DNA from 3 places in the Nonomuraea monospora genome. Region 3 is predicted to be linked to each of the others. Evidence: riboswitches for the same ligand, from Rfam matches in the RefSeq annotation. Region 3 holds a riboswitch; each other region holds the start of a gene.
What was found. Region 3 has a riboswitch for thiamine pyrophosphate ahead of ABD331_RS13335 (FAD-dependent oxidoreductase). Riboswitches for the same ligand answer to the same signal wherever they lie in the genome.

Region 1 (6,033 bases), on a different contig from region 3:
CGAAGAACACCCAGCGCCAGCCGATCGCGGTCAGCAGCCCGCCGATCACCAGCCCGAGCGCGAAACCGCCCGCGGCCGTGCCCGCGTAGACCAGCAGGGCCCGGTTGCGCTGCGGGCCTTCAGGGAAGTTGGTGGTGATCAGTGACAGGCCGGCGGGCGTCATGAACGCGGCGGCCACCCCGGTGACGAACCTGGCCACCAGCAGCACCCACCCCTCGGTCGCGAAGCCGCCGAGGCCGGAGAAGAGCAGGAACACCACCAGCCAGAGCAGGAACATCCGCCGCCGTCCCAGCAGGTCGGCCGCCCGGCCGCCGAGCAGCATGAAGCCGCCGTAGCCGAGCACGTACGCGCTCACCACCCCGCTCAGCATGCCGGTGGACAGCCCCAGGTCTGCCCGGATGGACGGCAGGGCGACGTTCAGCATGGCCACGTCGATGCCCTCCAGGAAGATGGCGCCGCACAGCACGATCAGTACGCCCCAGGTGCGGGCGGTGACAGGCACAACAAACCCCCGGTTACGAATAGGCAGGTCGGTTATCTCTTGTAACCGCCCACATCATGCGACAGCATGAAATCCTGTGGAAGACGGCACTTTGAGATCACTCAGTTATTGCGAAGGCACCGTGGACGACGACTACGACGTGCGCCAGTGGGACGTGCGCGAGGACTGCGAGGTCCGGCAGATCCTGGACCGCATCGCCGACAAGTGGTCGCTGCTGGTGATCGCCCTGCTCGACTGCCAGAGCCTGCGCTTCACCCAGCTCCGCCGCGAGATCGACGGCATCAGCCAGCGCATGCTCAGCGTCACCCTGCGCCAGCTCGAACGCGACGGCCTGGTCAGCCGGAAGGTCCATCCGGTGGTGCCGCCGCGCGTGGACTACGCGCTGACGCCGCTCGGCCGCACGCTGCACGAGACCATCAAGTCGCTGGTGACGTGGACCGAGTCGCACCAGGAGGAGATCATCGCGGCGCGTGCCGCCTACGACGCGCGGCGCGAGATGATGGAGCCATGACCGTTCCTGAGATCGAGGCCACCGCCGTCCCCTCCGACGCCTACCTGCTCGACGTCCGCGAGCAGGACGAATGGCTGGCCGGCCACGCCCCGGAGGCCGTGCACATCCCCATGACGCAGATCCAGGGCCGGGTCGAGGAGGTGCCCGCCGACCGCACGGTCTACGTGGTGTGCCGGGTGGGCGGCCGGTCCATGAACGTGGCGGCCTGGCTCAACCAGCTCGGGCGTGACGCGGTCAACGTGGGCGGCGGCATGCAGGCGTGGGAGTCGGCGCGCAAGCCGATGGTGAGCGAGACGGGGCAGCCGCCGTACGTCGCCTGAAGCCGAGCCGGCGGGCGCTGGAACCTACCCACTATGGCGGTTCTGTCGTCATTGGGGCATGATGAGGGCACAAACTACAGATCGTCGCGGGAGCTCGGGGTGCCGGGCTGAGAGGGCAGCAACACAGCCGCTGCCGACCGCCTGAACCTGTCCGGGTAATGCCGGCGTAGGGAGTGTGCGATGACGCATGTCGCCGACGAAGTTCCGCTGACACTCGAAGGCCGGCCGCCGAGGACGCTGGGCGTGCTCGACCAGGGCGCGCTCTGGGCGAACCTCGGCGTCAGCCTCCTCGGCTTCTCCGGGGCGATGTTCCTGGTCAACCCGCTCGGCGACGCCCCGCTCAGCCTCGCGGCGGCACTGGTGGCGACCGTGGTCGGCAGCCTGATCGGCACCGCCATGGTGGGCCTGTCGGCCATTCCGGGCACGCAGACGGGGCAGCCGTCGATGGTGCTGCTGCGCGGGCTGTTCGGGGCGCGCATCTCCTACGCGCCGACCCTGCTGAACATCGTGCAGATGCTCGGCTGGGGCGCCTTCGAGCTGTGGGTGATCGCCACGGGCGCGGGCGCGATCTTCCCCGCGGTGCCGTACGCGGTGTGGGTGATCGTGGCGGGGGTGCTGACCACCGCGCTGTCGATCTGGCCGCTCGGCTCGATCCGCGTGCTGCGCAGGTACGTCACCATCGGCGTGATCATCGCCATGGTCTGGTTCGCCTGGTTCTTCCTGCGTGAGGCGCCCGCGCAGGAGGGCGGCACGTGGATCGCCTTCCCCGCCGCGGTCGACTACGTGATCGCCCTGTCGGTGTCGTGGGTGCCGATGGCCGCCGACTTCGCCCGGCACTCCCGCTCCACCGGCGCCGCCTTCACCGGCGTGGTCGGCGGCTACACGCTGGCCCAGGTGGCCTGCCTGGGGCTGGGCGTCTACGCGGTGGCCATCGCGGGCGACGCGGACGCCGTCTTCGGCACGTTCGTCGCGGTGCCGCTGGGCGCGCTGTTCTTCGCGATCCTGGTGCTGCGCGAGACCGACCAGTCCTTCGCCAACGTCTACTCCACCACGGTCTCGCTGCAGAACCTGATGCCGCGCGTGGACCGGCGCGTCTTCTCCGTCGTCATCGGGGTGCTCACCGTCGTGATCGCCCTGCTCGTGGACGTGACCTCGTACGGCGCGTTCCTGGGCGTGATCGGGGCGGTGTTCGTGCCGATGTTCGCCGTGCTGGCCGTGGACTACTTCCTGCTGGGCGGCGCCCGCCGCTGGAACACCGCCGAGCACGCGCCCTCGCGCTGGCCGATGCTGGTGCCGTGGGCGCTCGGCTTCGCGGCCTACTGGCTGACGACCTCGACGCCGACCATCGCGGCCTGGGACGAGCTCTGGGCGGACGCGCGCGGCGCCATCGGCTTCACCCGGCAGGTGTGGATGAACGGGGCGCTGGGCGGCGCCCTGGTGGCCGCGGTGGTCACCCTGCTCATCGGCCTGGTGCTGCGGAGGCCTTCCGTTCGACGTTGAGCAGGTGCTGCTTGGCGGACTGGCCGCCCGCGTAGTCGCCGAGCGCGCCGTCCTCGCGCACCACCCGGTGGCAGGGCACGATCACGCAGACGGGGTTGGAGGCCAGCGCGTTGCCGATCGCCCGCAGCGCGCGCGGCCGGCCGATGCTCTCGCCGATGTGCTCCAGCGTCGTGGTGGTGCCGTAGGGCACGGCGATGGTCTTCTGCAGCACGGACCGCGCGAACGGGGTGGCCAGCCGCAGGTCGACCGGCACGGTGAAGGTGCGCAGCCGCCCGGAGAAGTACGCGTCCAGCTCTCTGCGCACCGGGTCGAGCCGCCTGGCATCGGGCCCGATGAACGTGCCCACGTGCCTGCTGACCAGCTCGTACACGTCGTTCTCCGCCTCGAAGCTGCAGGCGGCGACGCCCTTGCCCGTCACGGCCAGCACCAGCCTGCCCACGGCGCCGTCGTAGGTGCCGAAGGCGATGTCGGGCGGCGTCTCGCCCCGATAGGTGCTGGAGGTCACCCGCAACAGGGCATCGAGATCGTTGCTCGACATGCCTCGCACCCTCCACCGCCGGGAATCACCGTGACGGCAGCGTATCGGACGGATCTCCCGACGCACCCACCGCACCGCGTGCACTATGGAGTGGTGGGGGACGAATGGGCCGGTAGTGACGATGAGATCGCTCGCGCGGCGCTCGCCAGCTCGCCCAACGCCGTCGTGGCGCTCGACAGGGACCAGACCGTGCTGGTCTGGAACGCCGCGGCGGAGCGGGTGTTCGGCTGGAGCGCGGAGGAGGTGGTCGGTCGCAGGCCGCCCATCGTGCCCGACGAGCTGACGACCGAGCACACCGCCGCGCTGGAGCGGGTGCGCACCGGCGAGCCGGTCTCGCTGCGCACCAGACGGCTGCACAGCAACGGCACCCTGCTCGACCTGCGGGTGGACATCAGCGCGTTGCGCCTGGGCAGCGCTGTGGCGGGCTACGTGTGCGTCTACCACCCGGCGCTGGCCGACCACGTGGCCAGGGAGCGGGTGGCGCGCCGGGCCAGGCTCGTCCGCCGGCTCACCGACGTGGTCGGCGACATCAACTCCGAGCTGGAGCTGTCGGCCGTGCTCGACCGGATCTCGGCCAGCCTGACCGAGCTGACCGGGGCGGACGCGGGCGGGTTCGTGCTCATCGAAGGCGAGCGGCTGCGGCTGGTCAGCACGTACCAGTTGCCCGCCTCGATCAGGGGCACCACCACCGAGCTGCGCACGAGCCTGGTGGACAAACTTTTACGCACGGGCAAGACCGTGATGCTGGAGTCGAACGGGCTCGACGACCTGGTGTGGGCGCGGCTGGGCGGGCTGCACACGATCGCGCTGGGGCTGGCGGCCGTGGGCGGTCGGCCGTACGGCGCGCTCTACGCGCTGTTCGCCAACAGCACGCCGGGACACCTGGAGCTGGAGCTGCTGGAGCTGCTGGCCGGGCACGCGGGCATCGCGGTCGGCAACGCGGTGGCCTACCAGGAGGCGGTGCGGCAGCGGGCGCACGAGCGCGCCGTGTTCGACGCCAGCGCCGACGGCATCGCCGTGCTCGACCAGAGCGGCCGCGTCGTGCGCTGGAACCCGGCGGCGGCCGAGCTGACCGCGTTGCACGGCGAGACCGTCATCGGCGGCCCGCCGCCGTTCCCCGTGCCGGTGGCCGGGGAGAAGGGCACCTTCCAGCTCGACAACGGGCGGTGGCTGGACGTGGTCAGCGCGCAGATCGAGGAGACCGGCGAGGTCGTCGTGGACTTCCGCGACGTGACCGCGGCCAAGGAGCTGGAGGAGGCCAAGGACCTGTTCCTGGCCACCACCAGCCACGAGCTGCGCACGCCGATCACGATCGTGCGCGGGTTCGCCAGCACACTCGACTCGCGCTGGGACAAGATGGGCGACCCCGAGCGCCGCTCGGCCGTGCACACGATCGCCGAGCGGGCCAGGTCGCTGGGCGAGCTGATGGACCACCTGCTGCTGGGCGCCAGGGCGGGGGCCGACGAGCTGAAGGTGCGGATCGAGGAGTTCGACCTCGCAGGGCGGATCCACGGGGCCACTCTGGGGCTGCCCGATCTGTCGGACAAGCACCGGGTGGAGGTGGAGCTGCCTGACGGGCTGCCGTACGTGCTGGGCGACCCCCTGGCCACCGACATCATTCTCGGCCAGCTTCTGGAGAACGCGTTCAAGTACTCGCCGAGGGGCGGGCTCATCACCGTGGGGGCCTGGCCGGAAGAGGACAACGTGGTCGTCGTGGTCGATGATGAGGGAGTCGGTATCGCCCCGCCTGACCGGGAGCGGATCTTTGAGCGGTTCGTCCAGGTGGACAGCGGCGACCGGAGACGGTTTGGTGGAGTGGGGCTCGGGCTCTACATCGTCCGCAGTCTCGCCAGGGCACAGGGGGGAGATGTCAGCGCGCATCCGAGGCCAGGAGGAGGCACCAGAATGCGACTTGTACTCAGGTGTGCTTCCCCTATCCGATCCGACACACCGATGCGGTAACGAGGTGGTCACGGTTGAGCTGATCTATCGTCCAATGTGTACAAGCTGTGATCGAGATGCGGTTTCTGGGATCGAGTAACGGGGCATTTCGGTCGTACCGGGGAGTGTTCCCGCGGGGGGCACGGGTAACGGGGAGGTGGGTGTGTCAAGCGTGGTGCTGCTGCCGTACGCGCCGTCCAGCGTTGCCGTCGCCCGCCAGCGTCTGAGCACTGACCTGCAGGACTGCGGGGTCTTTGCCGCCGCGATCGACGATGCCGTGCTGGTGGTGAGCGAGTTGCTGAGCAACGCGCTGCGGCACGCGCATCCGCTGCCGTCGGGCATGGTGAGAGTGGCCTGGCTGCGAAGCGACGATCACATCGAAGTGGCGGTGAGCGACGGGGGTGCGGCCACCGAGCCGCGGGCGGGCCGCCCGACCCTGTCCTCACTCGGGGGCCGGGGGCTGGGCATCGTGGAGTACGTGGCGGAGAGCTGGGGGGTCCGGCACGACGGTGACACGACCACCGTCTGGGCCATCCTGCCCGCTCCCAGCCAGTCGGTGAACGGGCAGGTGGCGGCCCTGCGTGAGGTCAGCTAGCTAGGCGACCTGGAGCCGCCTGTTGAGCGCCGCCCGCTCCGTGACGGCCCATGCCGTCGAGACGAGCAGGTAGAGCCCGGCGGCCAGCGGCAGCACGAGCGCGGCCACCACGGAGCCGTACGGCAG
Region 2 (6,033 bases), on a different contig from region 3:
CTCGGCTGGGACATCAATCGGGTGCAGGGGGCCGGGGTGGCGGCGGGCGGGCTGTTCAACACCACGGTGACGGGCACCGGGTGGGTGGCGGTGACCACGCATGGCACGCCGGTGCTGCTGGATGCGGCGCGGATGCCGACGTTCGCCGACGGGCAGTCGGCTGTGTGCTGGAGTTCGGGGTTGCAGGTGGGGGTCAACCGGACGATGAAGGTGGGGGCGTTGATCGGGCGGGGGAGTGGGGAGGCCATGCAGTTGGCGTTCAGGGGGCAGGGGTTCGTGCTGGTGCAGGCCAGTGAGGGTGCTCCCGTGGTGCAGGCCGCCCGCTGATCAGAGGGCGCCGAGGGTGCTCCTGTGGTGCGGGAGTCTCGCTGGTCAGAGGGCGGCGAGGGAGTTGGGCGTTCAGGTGATCAAATGGAAGTAGACAGGTAATTAGCTAATTGCCATAATGCCTATGTGCTGGACGTCGACCTGGTCAAGGCGCTGGCCAATGACAAGAGGCTGCTGATCCTGCAGTGGCTGCGTGATCCTGAGCGCCACTTCCCGCCGCAACGCGACGGCGACCTCGTACGTGACGGCGTCTGCTCGCTCTTCATCGCCGAGAAGCTGAACGTGAGCCAGCCGACCTGCGGCGAGCATCTCAAGGTGCTCGCCAAGGCGGGCCTGATCCGCGGCACCAAGATCAAGCAGTGGGTGTTCTACCAGCGCGACGAGGACCGGATCGCCGCCGCGAAGGAGTTGTTGAGCAGTGACTGGTGAGGAGCCGTACGCCGCCTACGAGCGCCTGATCGCCGACATGGACGCCGCGGGAGCGCGCTACCGGGTGATCGACCACGCCCCCGAAGGCCGGACGGAGCTGGTCAGCGCGTTGCGCGGGAACGACGTGTCGCAGGCCGCCAAGTGCCTGATCGTGATGGTCAAGATCGGTAAGAAGCAGACGCGGCACGTGCTGGCCGTCGTTCCCGGTGACGCGCGGCTCGATCTGCAGGCGGTCAAGGCGCTGCTCGACGGCACGTACGTGGCCTTCGCCAGTACGGAGAAGGCCGAGGAACTGGCGGGCAGCGTGAGCGGGACGGTGCTGCCGTTCAGCTACGATCCCCGGCTTGAGCTGGTGGCGGATCCGTCCCTGCTGGAGCAGCCTGAGCTGTACTTCAATGCGGGCAGGCTCGACCGTTCCGTGGCGCTCGCCACCGACGACTACGTGAAGCTGGCGGCGCCCCGCCTGGCGCCCATCACGAGCAGCAGCAGCAACTAGGCCGCGTCACGAGCGAGCGAACCGAGGTCCCCCCGGGGGCGCGCTGCCAGCACCGCGCCATACGCCGTTCGGCATGAGCAGCATCACGCCCTGAGCAGGCCGGTCGGGATGGGCTTGGACGGCGTCGCCGGGTCGCCCGAGGGGGCGAGCTTGGGGAAGACGAGGTGAGCGCTCATCACCGCGTCCACCCCCGGTGGCACTTGGGCGGCGCGTCGATGCGCTCCCGCCGCCGGCGAGCAAGGAACCAAGCGAGTAAGGAAACCGAGGCCCCGCCGCGACCGACGGGGCCAAGGGCTCACGAGCAAGTGGGCGTAGGAGCGGTGTTGACGCCGTTCCAAGACCCCAGGAACCCGAACGTGGTGGAGGCCCCAGGCGCAAGCACCCCGTTCCACGAAGCGTTGCGCACAGTCACAGCAGCCCCGCTGGCACTGAGCGTGCCACCCCAAAGCTGCGTAACCTGCTGCCCGTTGGCGAAAGTCCAACCCACCACCCAAGCCGACCGAGACACACTCCCGGTGTTCTGAACGGTGACCTCCCCCTGGAACCCTCCCTGCCACTGCCCAGTCATCTTGTACGTAGCCGTGCACCCCCCAGGAGGCGGCGTGACGGTAGAGGTGACGGTCGGCGTAGCAGTGCCACCACCGGCCAGCGCATCGACGACCGCTGGGTACCACTTGTCGGACATCTTCTGGTCGCCGGCGGCGTTCGGGTGCACGCCGTCATAGGTGTCGGTGCTGGTGCTGAAGCCGGTCCACTGGTCCACGACGGTGACGGGCGACTGCGCGGTGGAGGTGGCGGCGGCCCAGGCGGGGATGGCGTTGTTGAAGTTCACGGTGCGCTGAGCACATTCGGCACAGCTCGACGGATTCATCGGAATGATCTTGGCGACGAGGATCTTCATGGTCGGCTTGCTGGCCCGCATCTGGTTGACCAGCGTGGTGAACGCGCTGAGGATCGTCGCCGGCGCGATGTTGCTCCACACGTCGTTGGTGCCGAGGTGCATGATCACGATGTCGGGCTGGGTGGCGGAGAGCCAGCCGGGCAGCAGGTTCTGGTTGGCGATGTTGGTGGCGAGGTAGCCGCCGTGTCCTTCGTTGTCGCCGTCGTGGGCGACCCCGCAGCCCTGCGGCGGGAGGGTGCCGACGAAGTCGATGTTGGTCTGGCCGGCGCTCTGGAGGCGGTTCCACAGCAGGGCCCGCCAGCAGCCGGGGGATCCGGTGATCGAGTCGCCGAGGGGCATGATCCTGATCGGGGCGGCGCTGGCCGTGGCCGTGGTGGCGAATAACACCGCCGCGGCCAGCGCCACCAGCGCGGCCAGCACGGAGCCGGTCTTGCTGCGCATCGTGTGCTCTCCCGTCGTAGGCCTGCGCAGATCGTAGGAGCGGCCGCTCGGAGCGGGAAAGCGTGACGATCATGGCGAGGCTCTGACCTGGGAGGACGGATGTAAGTTTCAGCCGCCGCGGACCACCGCCAGCGGGCAGGGGGCGTGGTGCAGGAGGGCCTGGCTGATCGAGCCGATGAGCATGCCCGCGAGCTGTCCGTGGCCGCGCGAGCCCACGACGAGCAGGTCGGCGCGCCGGGCGGCCTCCTTGAGCACCTCGACGGGGTGCCCGTGCACGACCTCGGCCACGACGTGCACGGTGGGGTGCCGCTCCCGGTGCCCGTTGAGCGACTCCTTCAGGGTGCGCAGGGTGTCCTGCTCGCTCTCGCGGGAGGCGGGCTCGAAGCCGCCGGCGTGCGGCCAGGCCCAGGCCCGCACGGCACGCAGCCTGGCGCCGCGCAGCTCGGCCTCGGTGAAGGCGAACTCGAGCGCGTCGGCGGCGCCGGGCGAGCCGTCCGTCCCTGCCACGACCTCGCCGCGCGGGGAGGCGGGCGGCTCGTGGATGAGGACGACGTCCGTACGCGCGTGCGCCGCGACCCCGTACGCGACGGAGCCGACCAGCAGGCCCCGCACCCCGCCGATGCCGCGGCTGCCGACGACCAGCAGCTCGGCCCCCTCAGAGGCCTTGACCAGCGCGGAGCGCGGGTCGCCGGGGAGCAGCACGCCTTCCAGCGACACCTTTGGCCACACGTGTCGCGCGCGTTCGCAGGCGGCGTTGAGCACGGTCTCGGCGCCGTCGCGCATCCACTGGGCCACCTCGGCGTAGCGGACGGCGCCCTCGCACACCCACTTCGGCACGGCGTGCGCCACGGTCAGCGGCTCCTGCCGCAGCTCGGCCTCGGCGGCGGCCCAGCCGGCGGCCTCCAGCCCGGTACGGGAGCCATCCACCCCTACGACGATCATGACAGCGCGTAACACTCGACCTCGGCGCGGCGGAACGGCACCCCCTGCGCCTCGGAGTCGCGGGCACACCTGCGCTCGGACTTGCTGAGCCGCAGCGTGCCGCAGACGGTGACGCCGGAGTACGTGCGGCAGTCGAGCGCCGGGTCGATCCGGCCGATGCGGTACATGCGCTTGACGGCCGCGCGGCACTTCGCCTTCCCCGTGTCGGCGTAGCGGCACTGGGCGATCAGAGTGTCGTACTGTTCCTGGCTGACTTCGTGCTGACTCATGCCGTCCCCGGCGGCGGCGGTGGCGCCGGACGCGGCCAGCACGACAAGTAGTCCTGCGACAGCGGCGAATCTCTTCATGTTTCCCCTGATGGGGACCGTACCGCTCACGGCGATCGCCAAACCTCCCCGCGCGGGTTTCGGGCGGGGCGGCGCGTGGGTACGATCACCGCCGACCAACGCGGGAGCCCGGTGGAGACCGGGCTGAGAGGACGGCTGACAGCCGCCGACCGCCAGAACCTGCTCCGGATAATGCCGGCGAAGGGAGTTTGCGCGATGTCGAGCGCGCGTTTTTCCAAGGTTTACAGCGGTGAGCTGCGGGTGCCGATGCGTCAGGTGCACCTGTCCAACGGCTCGTCGGTGACGCTGTACGACACTTCGGGCCCGTACACCGACCCCGCCTACGCGCCTGACCTGCGGCGCGGGCTGCCGCACCGGCGCGAGCGGTGGATCCGCGAGCGCGCGGAGCAGGGGCACCCGGTCACGCAGGTCGGGTGCGCCCGGCGCGGGCTGGTGACCAGGGAGATGGAGTTCGTGGCGGTGCGCGAGGGCGTCACCCCCGAGTTCGTACGTCAGGAGGTCGCGGCGGGCCGGGCCATCATCCCCGCGAACGTCAACCACCCCGAGACCGAGCCGATGATCATCGGCCGCGCGTTCCTGGTGAAGATCAACGCCAACCTCGGCAACTCCGCCGTCACCTCCTCCATCGAGGAGGAGGTCGAGAAGATGACCTGGGCGACCCGCTGGGGCGCCGACACGATCATGGACCTGTCCACCGGCGCCGACATCCACGAGACCCGCGAGTGGATCCTGCGCAACTCGCCGGTCCCGGTCGGCACCGTGCCCATCTACCAGGCGCTGGAGAAGGTCAAGGGCCGGCCGGAGCTGCTGTCGTGGGAGGTCTACCGCGACACGCTGATCGAGCAGTGCGAGCAGGGCGTCGACTACGTGACGGTGCACGCGGGAGTGCGGCTGGCGCACGTGCCGCTCACCGCGGGGCGCAAGACGGGGATCGTCTCGCGCGGCGGCTCGATCATGGCCGCCTGGTGCCTGGCGCACCACCGCGAGAGCTTCCTGTACGAGAACTTCGCCGAGATGTGCGAGATCCTGGCCCGCTACGACGTGTCGTACTCGCTCGGCGACGGCCTGCGCCCCGGCTCGATCGCGGACGCCAACGACGAGGCCCAGTTCGCCGAGCTGCGCACGCTGGGCGAGCTGACGGGGATCGCCAGGCAGCACGACGTCCAGGTGATGATCGAAGGGCCGGGACACGTCCCGATGCACAAGATCAAGGAGAACGTCGACCTGCAGCGCGAGCTCTGCGACGACGCCCCCTTCTACACGCTCGGCCCGCTCGTGACGGACATCGCGCCCGGCTACGATCACATCACCTCGGGCATCGGGGCCGCCATGATCGGCTGGTTCGGCACGGCGATGCTCTGCTACGTCACCCCCAAGGAGCACCTCGGCCTGCCCGACAGGGACGACGTCAAGACCGGCGTGATCACGTACAAGATCGCCGCGCACGCCGCCGACCTGGCCAAGGGCCATCCGCAGGCGCAGGCGTGGGACGACGCGCTGTCCGACGCGCGCTTCGAGTTCCGCTGGGAGGACCAGTTCGACCTGTCGCTGGACCCCGGGACGGCCCGCACGTTCCACGACGAGACGCTGCCGGCCGCGCCCGCCAAGACCGCGCACTTCTGCTCGATGTGCGGCCCGAAGTTCTGCTCGATGCGGATCAGCCACGAGATCAGGGACGCCGGGTACGCGGAGAAGGCGGCCGAGTTCCGGCGGCTCGGGGGCACGCTCTACGTGGAGTGACGCATTGTCCAATGTCCAAAGCCGCAGGTCTGGACATAGATGACGTGGTTTCCCGCTCTTGCGGTGGCAACGTGACAGTGAGCCCGGCGCGGCAGGGGCGCCGGGTCTCCCACGACCACAGGAAGAGAGGATCTCTCGTGTCGATCAGCACTCGTGTGGCGGCCGTCGCCGCGGCGTCCGTCGTCGTCGCAGGGCTCGCCGCCACCCCGGCCTCCGCGGACGTGCACCGGGGGGTGGCCGGGTGCTTCGCCTGGTCCTGGGGTGACGGGAACACCTCGGTGACCGTGTACTGGCACAACCGCTGCAGGACCAAGCACAAGATCACCATCAAGTACAGCCTGAGCTGGACCTACAAGACGTACACGGCCACCGTCGGCGGCGGCGGCAAGGGGCACAAGAAGTTCCAGACC
Region 3 (6,033 bases):
CCATGACGGCGGCGAGCAGCACCAGGAACCAGTTGGGCCGGAACCCGCGCCGCTGCGGGGGCGCGTCGGCCCGCGGCTGGATCAGCGTGTGCCCCGCCGCGGCCTGCGGCATGGACGGCGAGCCGGGCGGCGGCGGAGAGCCGAACGGCATCGCCACCGTGCCCTGGGGCGGGCCGAGCGGCTGCGAGTGCGACATGACCGGGCCGGTGCCCGGCGGGATCGTGGTGCGCGGCAGCATGCGGTGCGCGTCCACGGCGGCCACCAGCATCGCGGTCGCGTCGGCGGGGCGGTGCTCGGGCTCGCGCGCGGTCGCGCTCGCCACCAGCGTGTCGACCAGCGGCGGCACCTCCGGCACCACCGACGACGGCGCGGGGACCGTGTCGTGGACGTGCCGGTAGGCCACCGACATCGGGGTCTCCCCGTCGTACGGCTGCTGCCCCGTCACCAGCTCGAACAGCATGATGCCCGCGGCGTACACGTCGCTGCGCACGTCGGCGGCGCCGGTGATGACCTGCTCCGGCGCCATGTAGCCGACCGTGCCGATCATCACGCCGGTACGGGTCTGGTTCGTCGCCTCGATCGCCTTGGCCAGACCGAAGTCGACGACCTTGACCCGGCCGTCGTCGGTCATCAGGACGTTCTCGGGCTTCACGTCGCGGTGGACCATCCCGGCCTGGTGGGCGGCGCCGAGTGCGGCGAGCACCGGGATCATGATCTCGAGCGCCTCCCGGGCGGGCAGCCTGCCGCGGTCCCTCAGGATGTCGCGCAGGGTGCGGCCCGGGACGTACTCCATCGACAGGTAGACGACGTCGTTGTCGGTGCCCTGGTCGAAGACGTGCACCACGTTGGGGTGCGAGAGGCTGGCGACCGACTTGGCCTCGCCGATGAACCTCCGGACGAACGCCGGGTCCTCGGCGAGCGATCGGTGCATGACCTTCAGCGCCACCGTCCGGTCGAGCCGGATGTCCAGCGCGAGGTAGACGGTCGCCATACCGCCCCGGGCGATCCGGCTCTCGATGCGGTAGCGCCCATCGAGGAGCCGCCCGACCAGGGGGTCCGCAGTCGTCGTATCCACCCCGCTGAGTTTACGGGCGTTTTGCCACCGGCATGGCCTCAGCGCCCGAAACCGATGCGGAGACGTTCTCGACGGAACGCCTCCGCCCCCGGTTCCACCGCGTCTGAGGGCTGAATCTCATGGGGACGCCCCGGCGTGTCAGAGCGTCATGACGGACGCTCCACGGCGTGTCAGGGCGTCATGGGGGAGGACGCCTCGGCGTAGCGGCGGCGCGGGATGCGGCCCGCCTGCCGGGCCAGCCGCCCCGCCACCACGGCCGACCTCATCGCCGACGCCATCAGGTCGGGCCGCTGCGCCCTGGTGACGGCCGTGGCCAGCAGGACGGCGTCGCAGCCCAGCTCCATCGCCAGCGCGGCGTCACTGGCCGTGCCGATGCCCGCGTCGAGGATCACCGGCACCGAGGCGGCCTCCACGATCAGCTCGATGTTGTGCGGGTTGCGGATGCCGAGCCCCGACCCGATCGGCGCGCCCAGAGGCATCACGGCCGCGCAGCCCGCCTGCTCCAGCCGCCGCGCCAGCGCCGGGTCGTCACCGATGTACGGCAGCACCACGAACCCGTCGGCCACCAGCCGCTCCGCCGCGTCGAACGTCTCGATCGGGTCGGGCAGCAGCGTGCGCTCGTCCGCGATGACCTCCAGCTTGACCCAGTTCGTCTCCAGGGCCTCCCTGGCCAGCCGGGCCGTCAGCACGGCCTCGCCCGCGGTGAAGCAGCCCGCCGTGTTGGGCAGCACCTTGATGTCGCGCTCGCGCAGCACGTCCAGGACGGAGCCGCGCGCCGCGGGGTCGAGCCGGCGCATCGCCACCGTGGTCAGCTCGGTGCCCGAGGCCGCCAGCGCCTGGTCCAGCACCTCCAGCGAGGGCGCGCCGCCCGTTCCCATGATGAGCCGGGAGGAGAACTTCTCCCCGGCGATGATCAGATCATCCACCTTGCACCGCCGTCAGAACCTCCATGCGGTCACGGTCGCGCAGCGCCGTCGTCTCCCAGGCGCCGCGCGTGACCACCTCGTCGTTCACGGCCACGGCCACTCCGGTGGTGGCCGAGGTCAGGGTATGCACGGCCTGAGCCACGGTCATGCCGTCCGCCACCTCGTGGGCAGCCCCGTTGATCACAACAATCATGAAAATCTCCCCGGCGCGCACAGCGCCGCCAGCTCGCTCTCCTCGCCCAGCAACATCGCGGTCGTCAGCGGGGCGAGCAGCACGCCGCCCCGGTGATGCCCCGTCGCGTACACCAGGCCCGGCGTCCCGCTCGGGCCGATCAGCGGCAGGTTGTCCGGCGTTCCAGGCCGCAGCCCCGCCACCACGTCGGCGACCTCCAGCTCGGTGACGCCCGGCACCAGCTCCCTGGCGTCCCGCAGCAGCTCGTAGAGCCCGCCCGCCGTCACCTTGGTGTCGAAGCCCATCTCCTCCTGCGTGGCCCCGACCACCAGCTCGCCGTCGCCCCGGGGGACCAGGTAGACGGACGAGCCGTGCACCGTGCCGCGTACGCACCGGCTGAGCAGCGGCTGCGGCGAGCGCAACCGCATGATCTGGCCCTTGACCGGCCGCACCGGCACCTCGGCCAGCTCCGAGCTCCACGCCCCTGCCGCCAGCACGACCCGCTCGCCGCGCACCTCGCCGCCCGTGCCGTTTTCTGACTCGGGTGGCGCCAGGCGTACCCCTGAGACGCGGTCGCCGTCCCGCAGCAGCTCGGACGCGCGCGCCCGCACCACGGGGACGCCCCGCCGCTCCAGCGCGGACAGCAGGGCCGCCGTCACGCGCCTGGGGTCCACCCACGCGTCGCCCGGGGCCAGGAGGCCGCCGCGCACGGAGGGGGCGAGCATGGGCTCCAGGCGGCGGCACTCGCGGCCGGTGAGCCGCTCGACCGGCAGGCCCAGCTCCTCCATGTACGCGGCCAGCTCGCCGAGCGCCTCCAGGTCGTCGGCTCCGAACGCGACGTCCAGCGTCCCGTCCGCCCGCAGATCCAGCCCCCGCACATCAGCGAACCCCGGCCCGGCCCCCGAGACGCCCGGCCTCGCGCCCGAGCCCGGCGCGGGCCCTGATCCCGGCGCGGGCCTTGAGCCCGGCGCGACGCCCGAGCCTGGCCCGACACCCGAGCCTGGTCCCGTGTCCGAGCCTGGCCTCGCGTCCGAGAGTGGCGGCGCGTCCGAGCCTGGCGCTGCGTCCTGGACGGGCGTGGCGTCCGGGGTCAGGCCCGCGTCGGCGGCCAGTTCGGCGGCGAAGGCGGGCCAGCGGCGCAGCGACGCCACCCCCAGCCGCAGCAGCGGCGCCTCCGTGAAGGTCACCTCGCTGACCGGGGCCAGCATCCCCGCCGCCGCGTAGGACGCCCCTCTGCCGGGGGCCGGATCCACCACGGTGACGGCCCGCCCTGAGCGGGCCATCCGCCAGGCCACCGACAGCCCGACGACCCCGCCACCGACGATCACATCCACATGCGCTCCCTTCGCCGGCATGATCCGGATCAGGTGTCTTGCGGTCGAAGGCCCGTAAAGCCTTCCTCTCAGCCCGGTAACGGCCGGACTCCCGCGCGTCTTACGTCAACCAGCCTACGGCCTCGGTGCGGCGTCCACGCACGCCCCCCGTTATGGTCATGAACGTGAACCATGTCGTGGTGGTGGGAGCGGGCCTGGCCGGAGTGCGTACGGTGGAGGCCCTGCGCGGGCGCGGCTTCACCGGCCGGATCACCCTGATCGGGCAGGAGCGCCATCGGCCCTATGACCGCCCGCCGCTGTCCAAGGCGGTGCTGAAGGGCGAGAGCGACACCAGCTACGTCGACACCGACCTCGACGCGCTGGGCGTGGAGTTCTGGCCGGGCGTCACCGCCAAGTCGCTGCGCGCGGGCGTCGTGGAGACCACCGAGGGCGAGGTCGCCTACGACGGCCTGGTCATCGCGACCGGCGCCGACCCGATCCGGCTGCCGGGCGACGGCCCGCAGCACGTCCTGCGCACCCTCGACGACGCGCACGAGCTGCGCGCGATGCTCGTCCCCGGCGCCCGGGTCGCGATCATCGGGGCCGGCTGGATCGGCGCGGAGGTCGCCACCGCGGCCCGCCGCGCGGGCTGCGTCGTGACGGTCGTCGAGAGCGCCGCCACCCCGCTCGCCACGGCACTCGGCACCGAGCTGGGCGGGCGCACCCTGCCCTGGTACGACGGCATCGACGTGCGGTTCGGCACCATGGTCGACTCCGTGGACGAGGGCGGCGTGCAGCTCGTGGGCGGCGAGTTCGTCGAGGCCCACGTGGTCGTCACCGGCATCGGCGTGCGCCCGGCGATCGAGTGGCTCGCCGACGCCGACATCGACCTGCACAACGGCGTGGTCACCGACGAGCACCTGCGCACGTCCCTGCCGGGCGTCGTCGCGGTCGGCGACTGCGCCGCCTGGTGGTCGCGCCGCTGGCGGACCAGGCTGCGCGTGGAGCACTGGGACACCGCGCTGAACGCCCCCGAGGTCGCCGCCGCGACGCTGCTGGGGGAGGAGGCGGTCTACGATCCGGTGCCGTACTTCTGGTCGGAGCAGTTCGGGCACATGCTGCAGTACGCGGGCCATCACCCGGCGGGCGATCGGCTCGTCCATCGGGGCGAACCCGAGGGAAAGTGGTCGGCCGTGTGGCTCACCGCGGACGACACTCTCGCCGCGGTGCTGGCCGTGGACCGGCCGCGCGATCTCGTCCAGGGGCGCCGTATCATCGAAGCCGGTTCACGCCTCGATGCGGAACGCCTGGTAGATCCACAAGTACCCCTACGAGATTGTGTTGTTTGAGCAAGCACGGCATGTGGTAGTTGTGGTTTCGTGACGCTTTCTGTTGCACAGATCGACCGGGAGACCGACCAACTCGTTGAAGAGTGGCTCACTCTCCCCGAAGTGGCCTCGCGCCTTGATCTTCCGATCGGGCGGGCCAAGCAACTCCTCCGGGACCACAAGCTCCTCGGCGTACGCCGGGGCAGCGGCGGGCCGCAGGTGCCCGCGGTGTTCCTCGATGGAAAGGACGTGATGAAGGGCCTGCCCGGCACACTGACCGTGTTGCAGGACGCCGGCTACGACGACGTCGAGTCGCTGCGCTGGCTCTTCACCCCAGACGAGTCCCTGCCAGGGTCGCCCATAGAGGCGATCAAGGCCGGCCGTCACACAGAGGTCAAGCGGCGTGCCCAAGCCCTCGCTTTCTGAGGCCCGCCTCTATCTCTGCACAGACGGCCGCCGCGACCGCGGCGATCTGGCAGAGTTCCTCGACTCGGTGCTGGCCTCAGGCGTGGACATCATCCAACTGCGGGAGAAGGGCCTGGAGGCACGCGAAGAACTCGCGCTCCTCGAAGTCTTCCGCGACGCCTGCGACCGGCACGGCAAGCTGCTGGCCGTCAACGACCGGGCGGACATCGCCTACGCCGCCCGGCCCGACGTGCTCCACCTGGGGCAGGACGACCTTCCTGTGACGGTCGCGCGAGAGATACTCGGCGACGACATCGTCATCGGACGGTCCACCCACTCCGCCGCCGAGGCTTCCGCCGCGGCAGTGGAGGAGGGCGTCGACTACTTCTGCTGTGGCCCCACCTGGCCCACCCCCACCAAGCCGGGCCGCCCGGCTCCGGGGCCGCCGCTGCTGCGGCACGCGGCGTCGCTGGAGACCTCGCGGCCGTGGTTCGGGATCGGCGGCATCGACCTCGGGAATCTGGACGAGGTGATGTCGTACGGGGTGCGGCGCGTGGTGGTGGTACGGGCGATCACCGACGCCGACGACCCTGGGGCGGCGGCTGCGGAGTTCGCCAAACGACTGTCAGGCGGCTGAGCGACCGGGGCGCCCGCTCTCGCCACGGGCGCCTCCGTCAACGCTGATCAGGTCTTGCGGGACGTGGCCGCGATGGCGAGCTCCGTCAGCGCGCTGCGGGACTCGGGCGTGACCGGCGCCGCGTCGAGCGCCTCCAGCGCCTGCCCCAGATACTCGCCGATCAGGTCCTCACACTCC

Region 1: it holds a riboswitch for thiamine pyrophosphate, as region 3 does, so the genes downstream of both, ABD331_RS19745 (purine-cytosine permease family protein) here and ABD331_RS13335 (FAD-dependent oxidoreductase) in region 3, are expected to answer to the same signal.
Region 2: it holds a riboswitch for thiamine pyrophosphate, as region 3 does, so the genes downstream of both, thiC (phosphomethylpyrimidine synthase ThiC) here and ABD331_RS13335 (FAD-dependent oxidoreductase) in region 3, are expected to answer to the same signal.

The regions. Positions count from the first base shown of each region.
Region 1 is NZ_BAAAQX010000009.1:116,777-122,809, forward strand. It holds gene ABD331_RS19730 (MFS transporter) at 1-502, opposite strand, end outside; gene ABD331_RS19735 (winged helix-turn-helix transcriptional regulator) at 624-1,013, shown strand; gene ABD331_RS19740 (rhodanese-like domain-containing protein) at 1,010-1,333, shown strand; TPP riboswitch at 1,410-1,523, shown strand; gene ABD331_RS19745 (purine-cytosine permease family protein) at 1,514-2,833, shown strand; gene ABD331_RS19750 (methylated-DNA--[protein]-cysteine S-methyltransferase) at 2,793-3,371, opposite strand; gene ABD331_RS19755 (ATP-binding protein) at 3,465-5,333, shown strand; gene ABD331_RS19760 (ATP-binding protein) at 5,476-5,907, shown strand; gene ABD331_RS19765 (YidC/Oxa1 family membrane protein insertase) at 5,908-6,033, opposite strand, start outside.
Region 2 is NZ_BAAAQX010000003.1:4,454-10,486, forward strand. It holds gene ABD331_RS06530 (AIM24 family protein) at 1-327, shown strand, start outside; gene ABD331_RS06535 (ArsR/SmtB family transcription factor) at 454-756, shown strand; gene ABD331_RS06540 (YbaK/prolyl-tRNA synthetase associated domain-containing protein) at 746-1,252, shown strand; gene ABD331_RS06545 (cellulose binding domain-containing protein) at 1,548-2,594, opposite strand; gene ABD331_RS06550 (universal stress protein) at 2,703-3,521, opposite strand; gene ABD331_RS06555 (hypothetical protein) at 3,533-3,883, opposite strand; TPP riboswitch at 3,974-4,086, shown strand; gene thiC (phosphomethylpyrimidine synthase ThiC) at 4,079-5,623, shown strand; gene ABD331_RS06565 (hypothetical protein) at 5,761-6,033, shown strand, end outside.
Region 3 is NZ_BAAAQX010000005.1:445,565-451,597, reverse strand. It holds gene pknB (Stk1 family PASTA domain-containing Ser/Thr kinase) at 1-1,075, opposite strand, end outside; gene ABD331_RS13345 (thiazole synthase) at 1,246-2,001, opposite strand; gene thiS (sulfur carrier protein ThiS) at 1,994-2,194, opposite strand; gene ABD331_RS13335 (FAD-dependent oxidoreductase) at 2,191-3,528, opposite strand; TPP riboswitch at 3,497-3,612, opposite strand; gene ABD331_RS13330 (NAD(P)/FAD-dependent oxidoreductase) at 3,666-4,835, shown strand; gene ABD331_RS13325 (Rv2175c family DNA-binding protein) at 4,866-5,240, shown strand; gene thiE (thiamine phosphate synthase) at 5,218-5,856, shown strand; gene ABD331_RS13315 (polyprenyl synthetase family protein) at 5,904-6,033, opposite strand, start outside.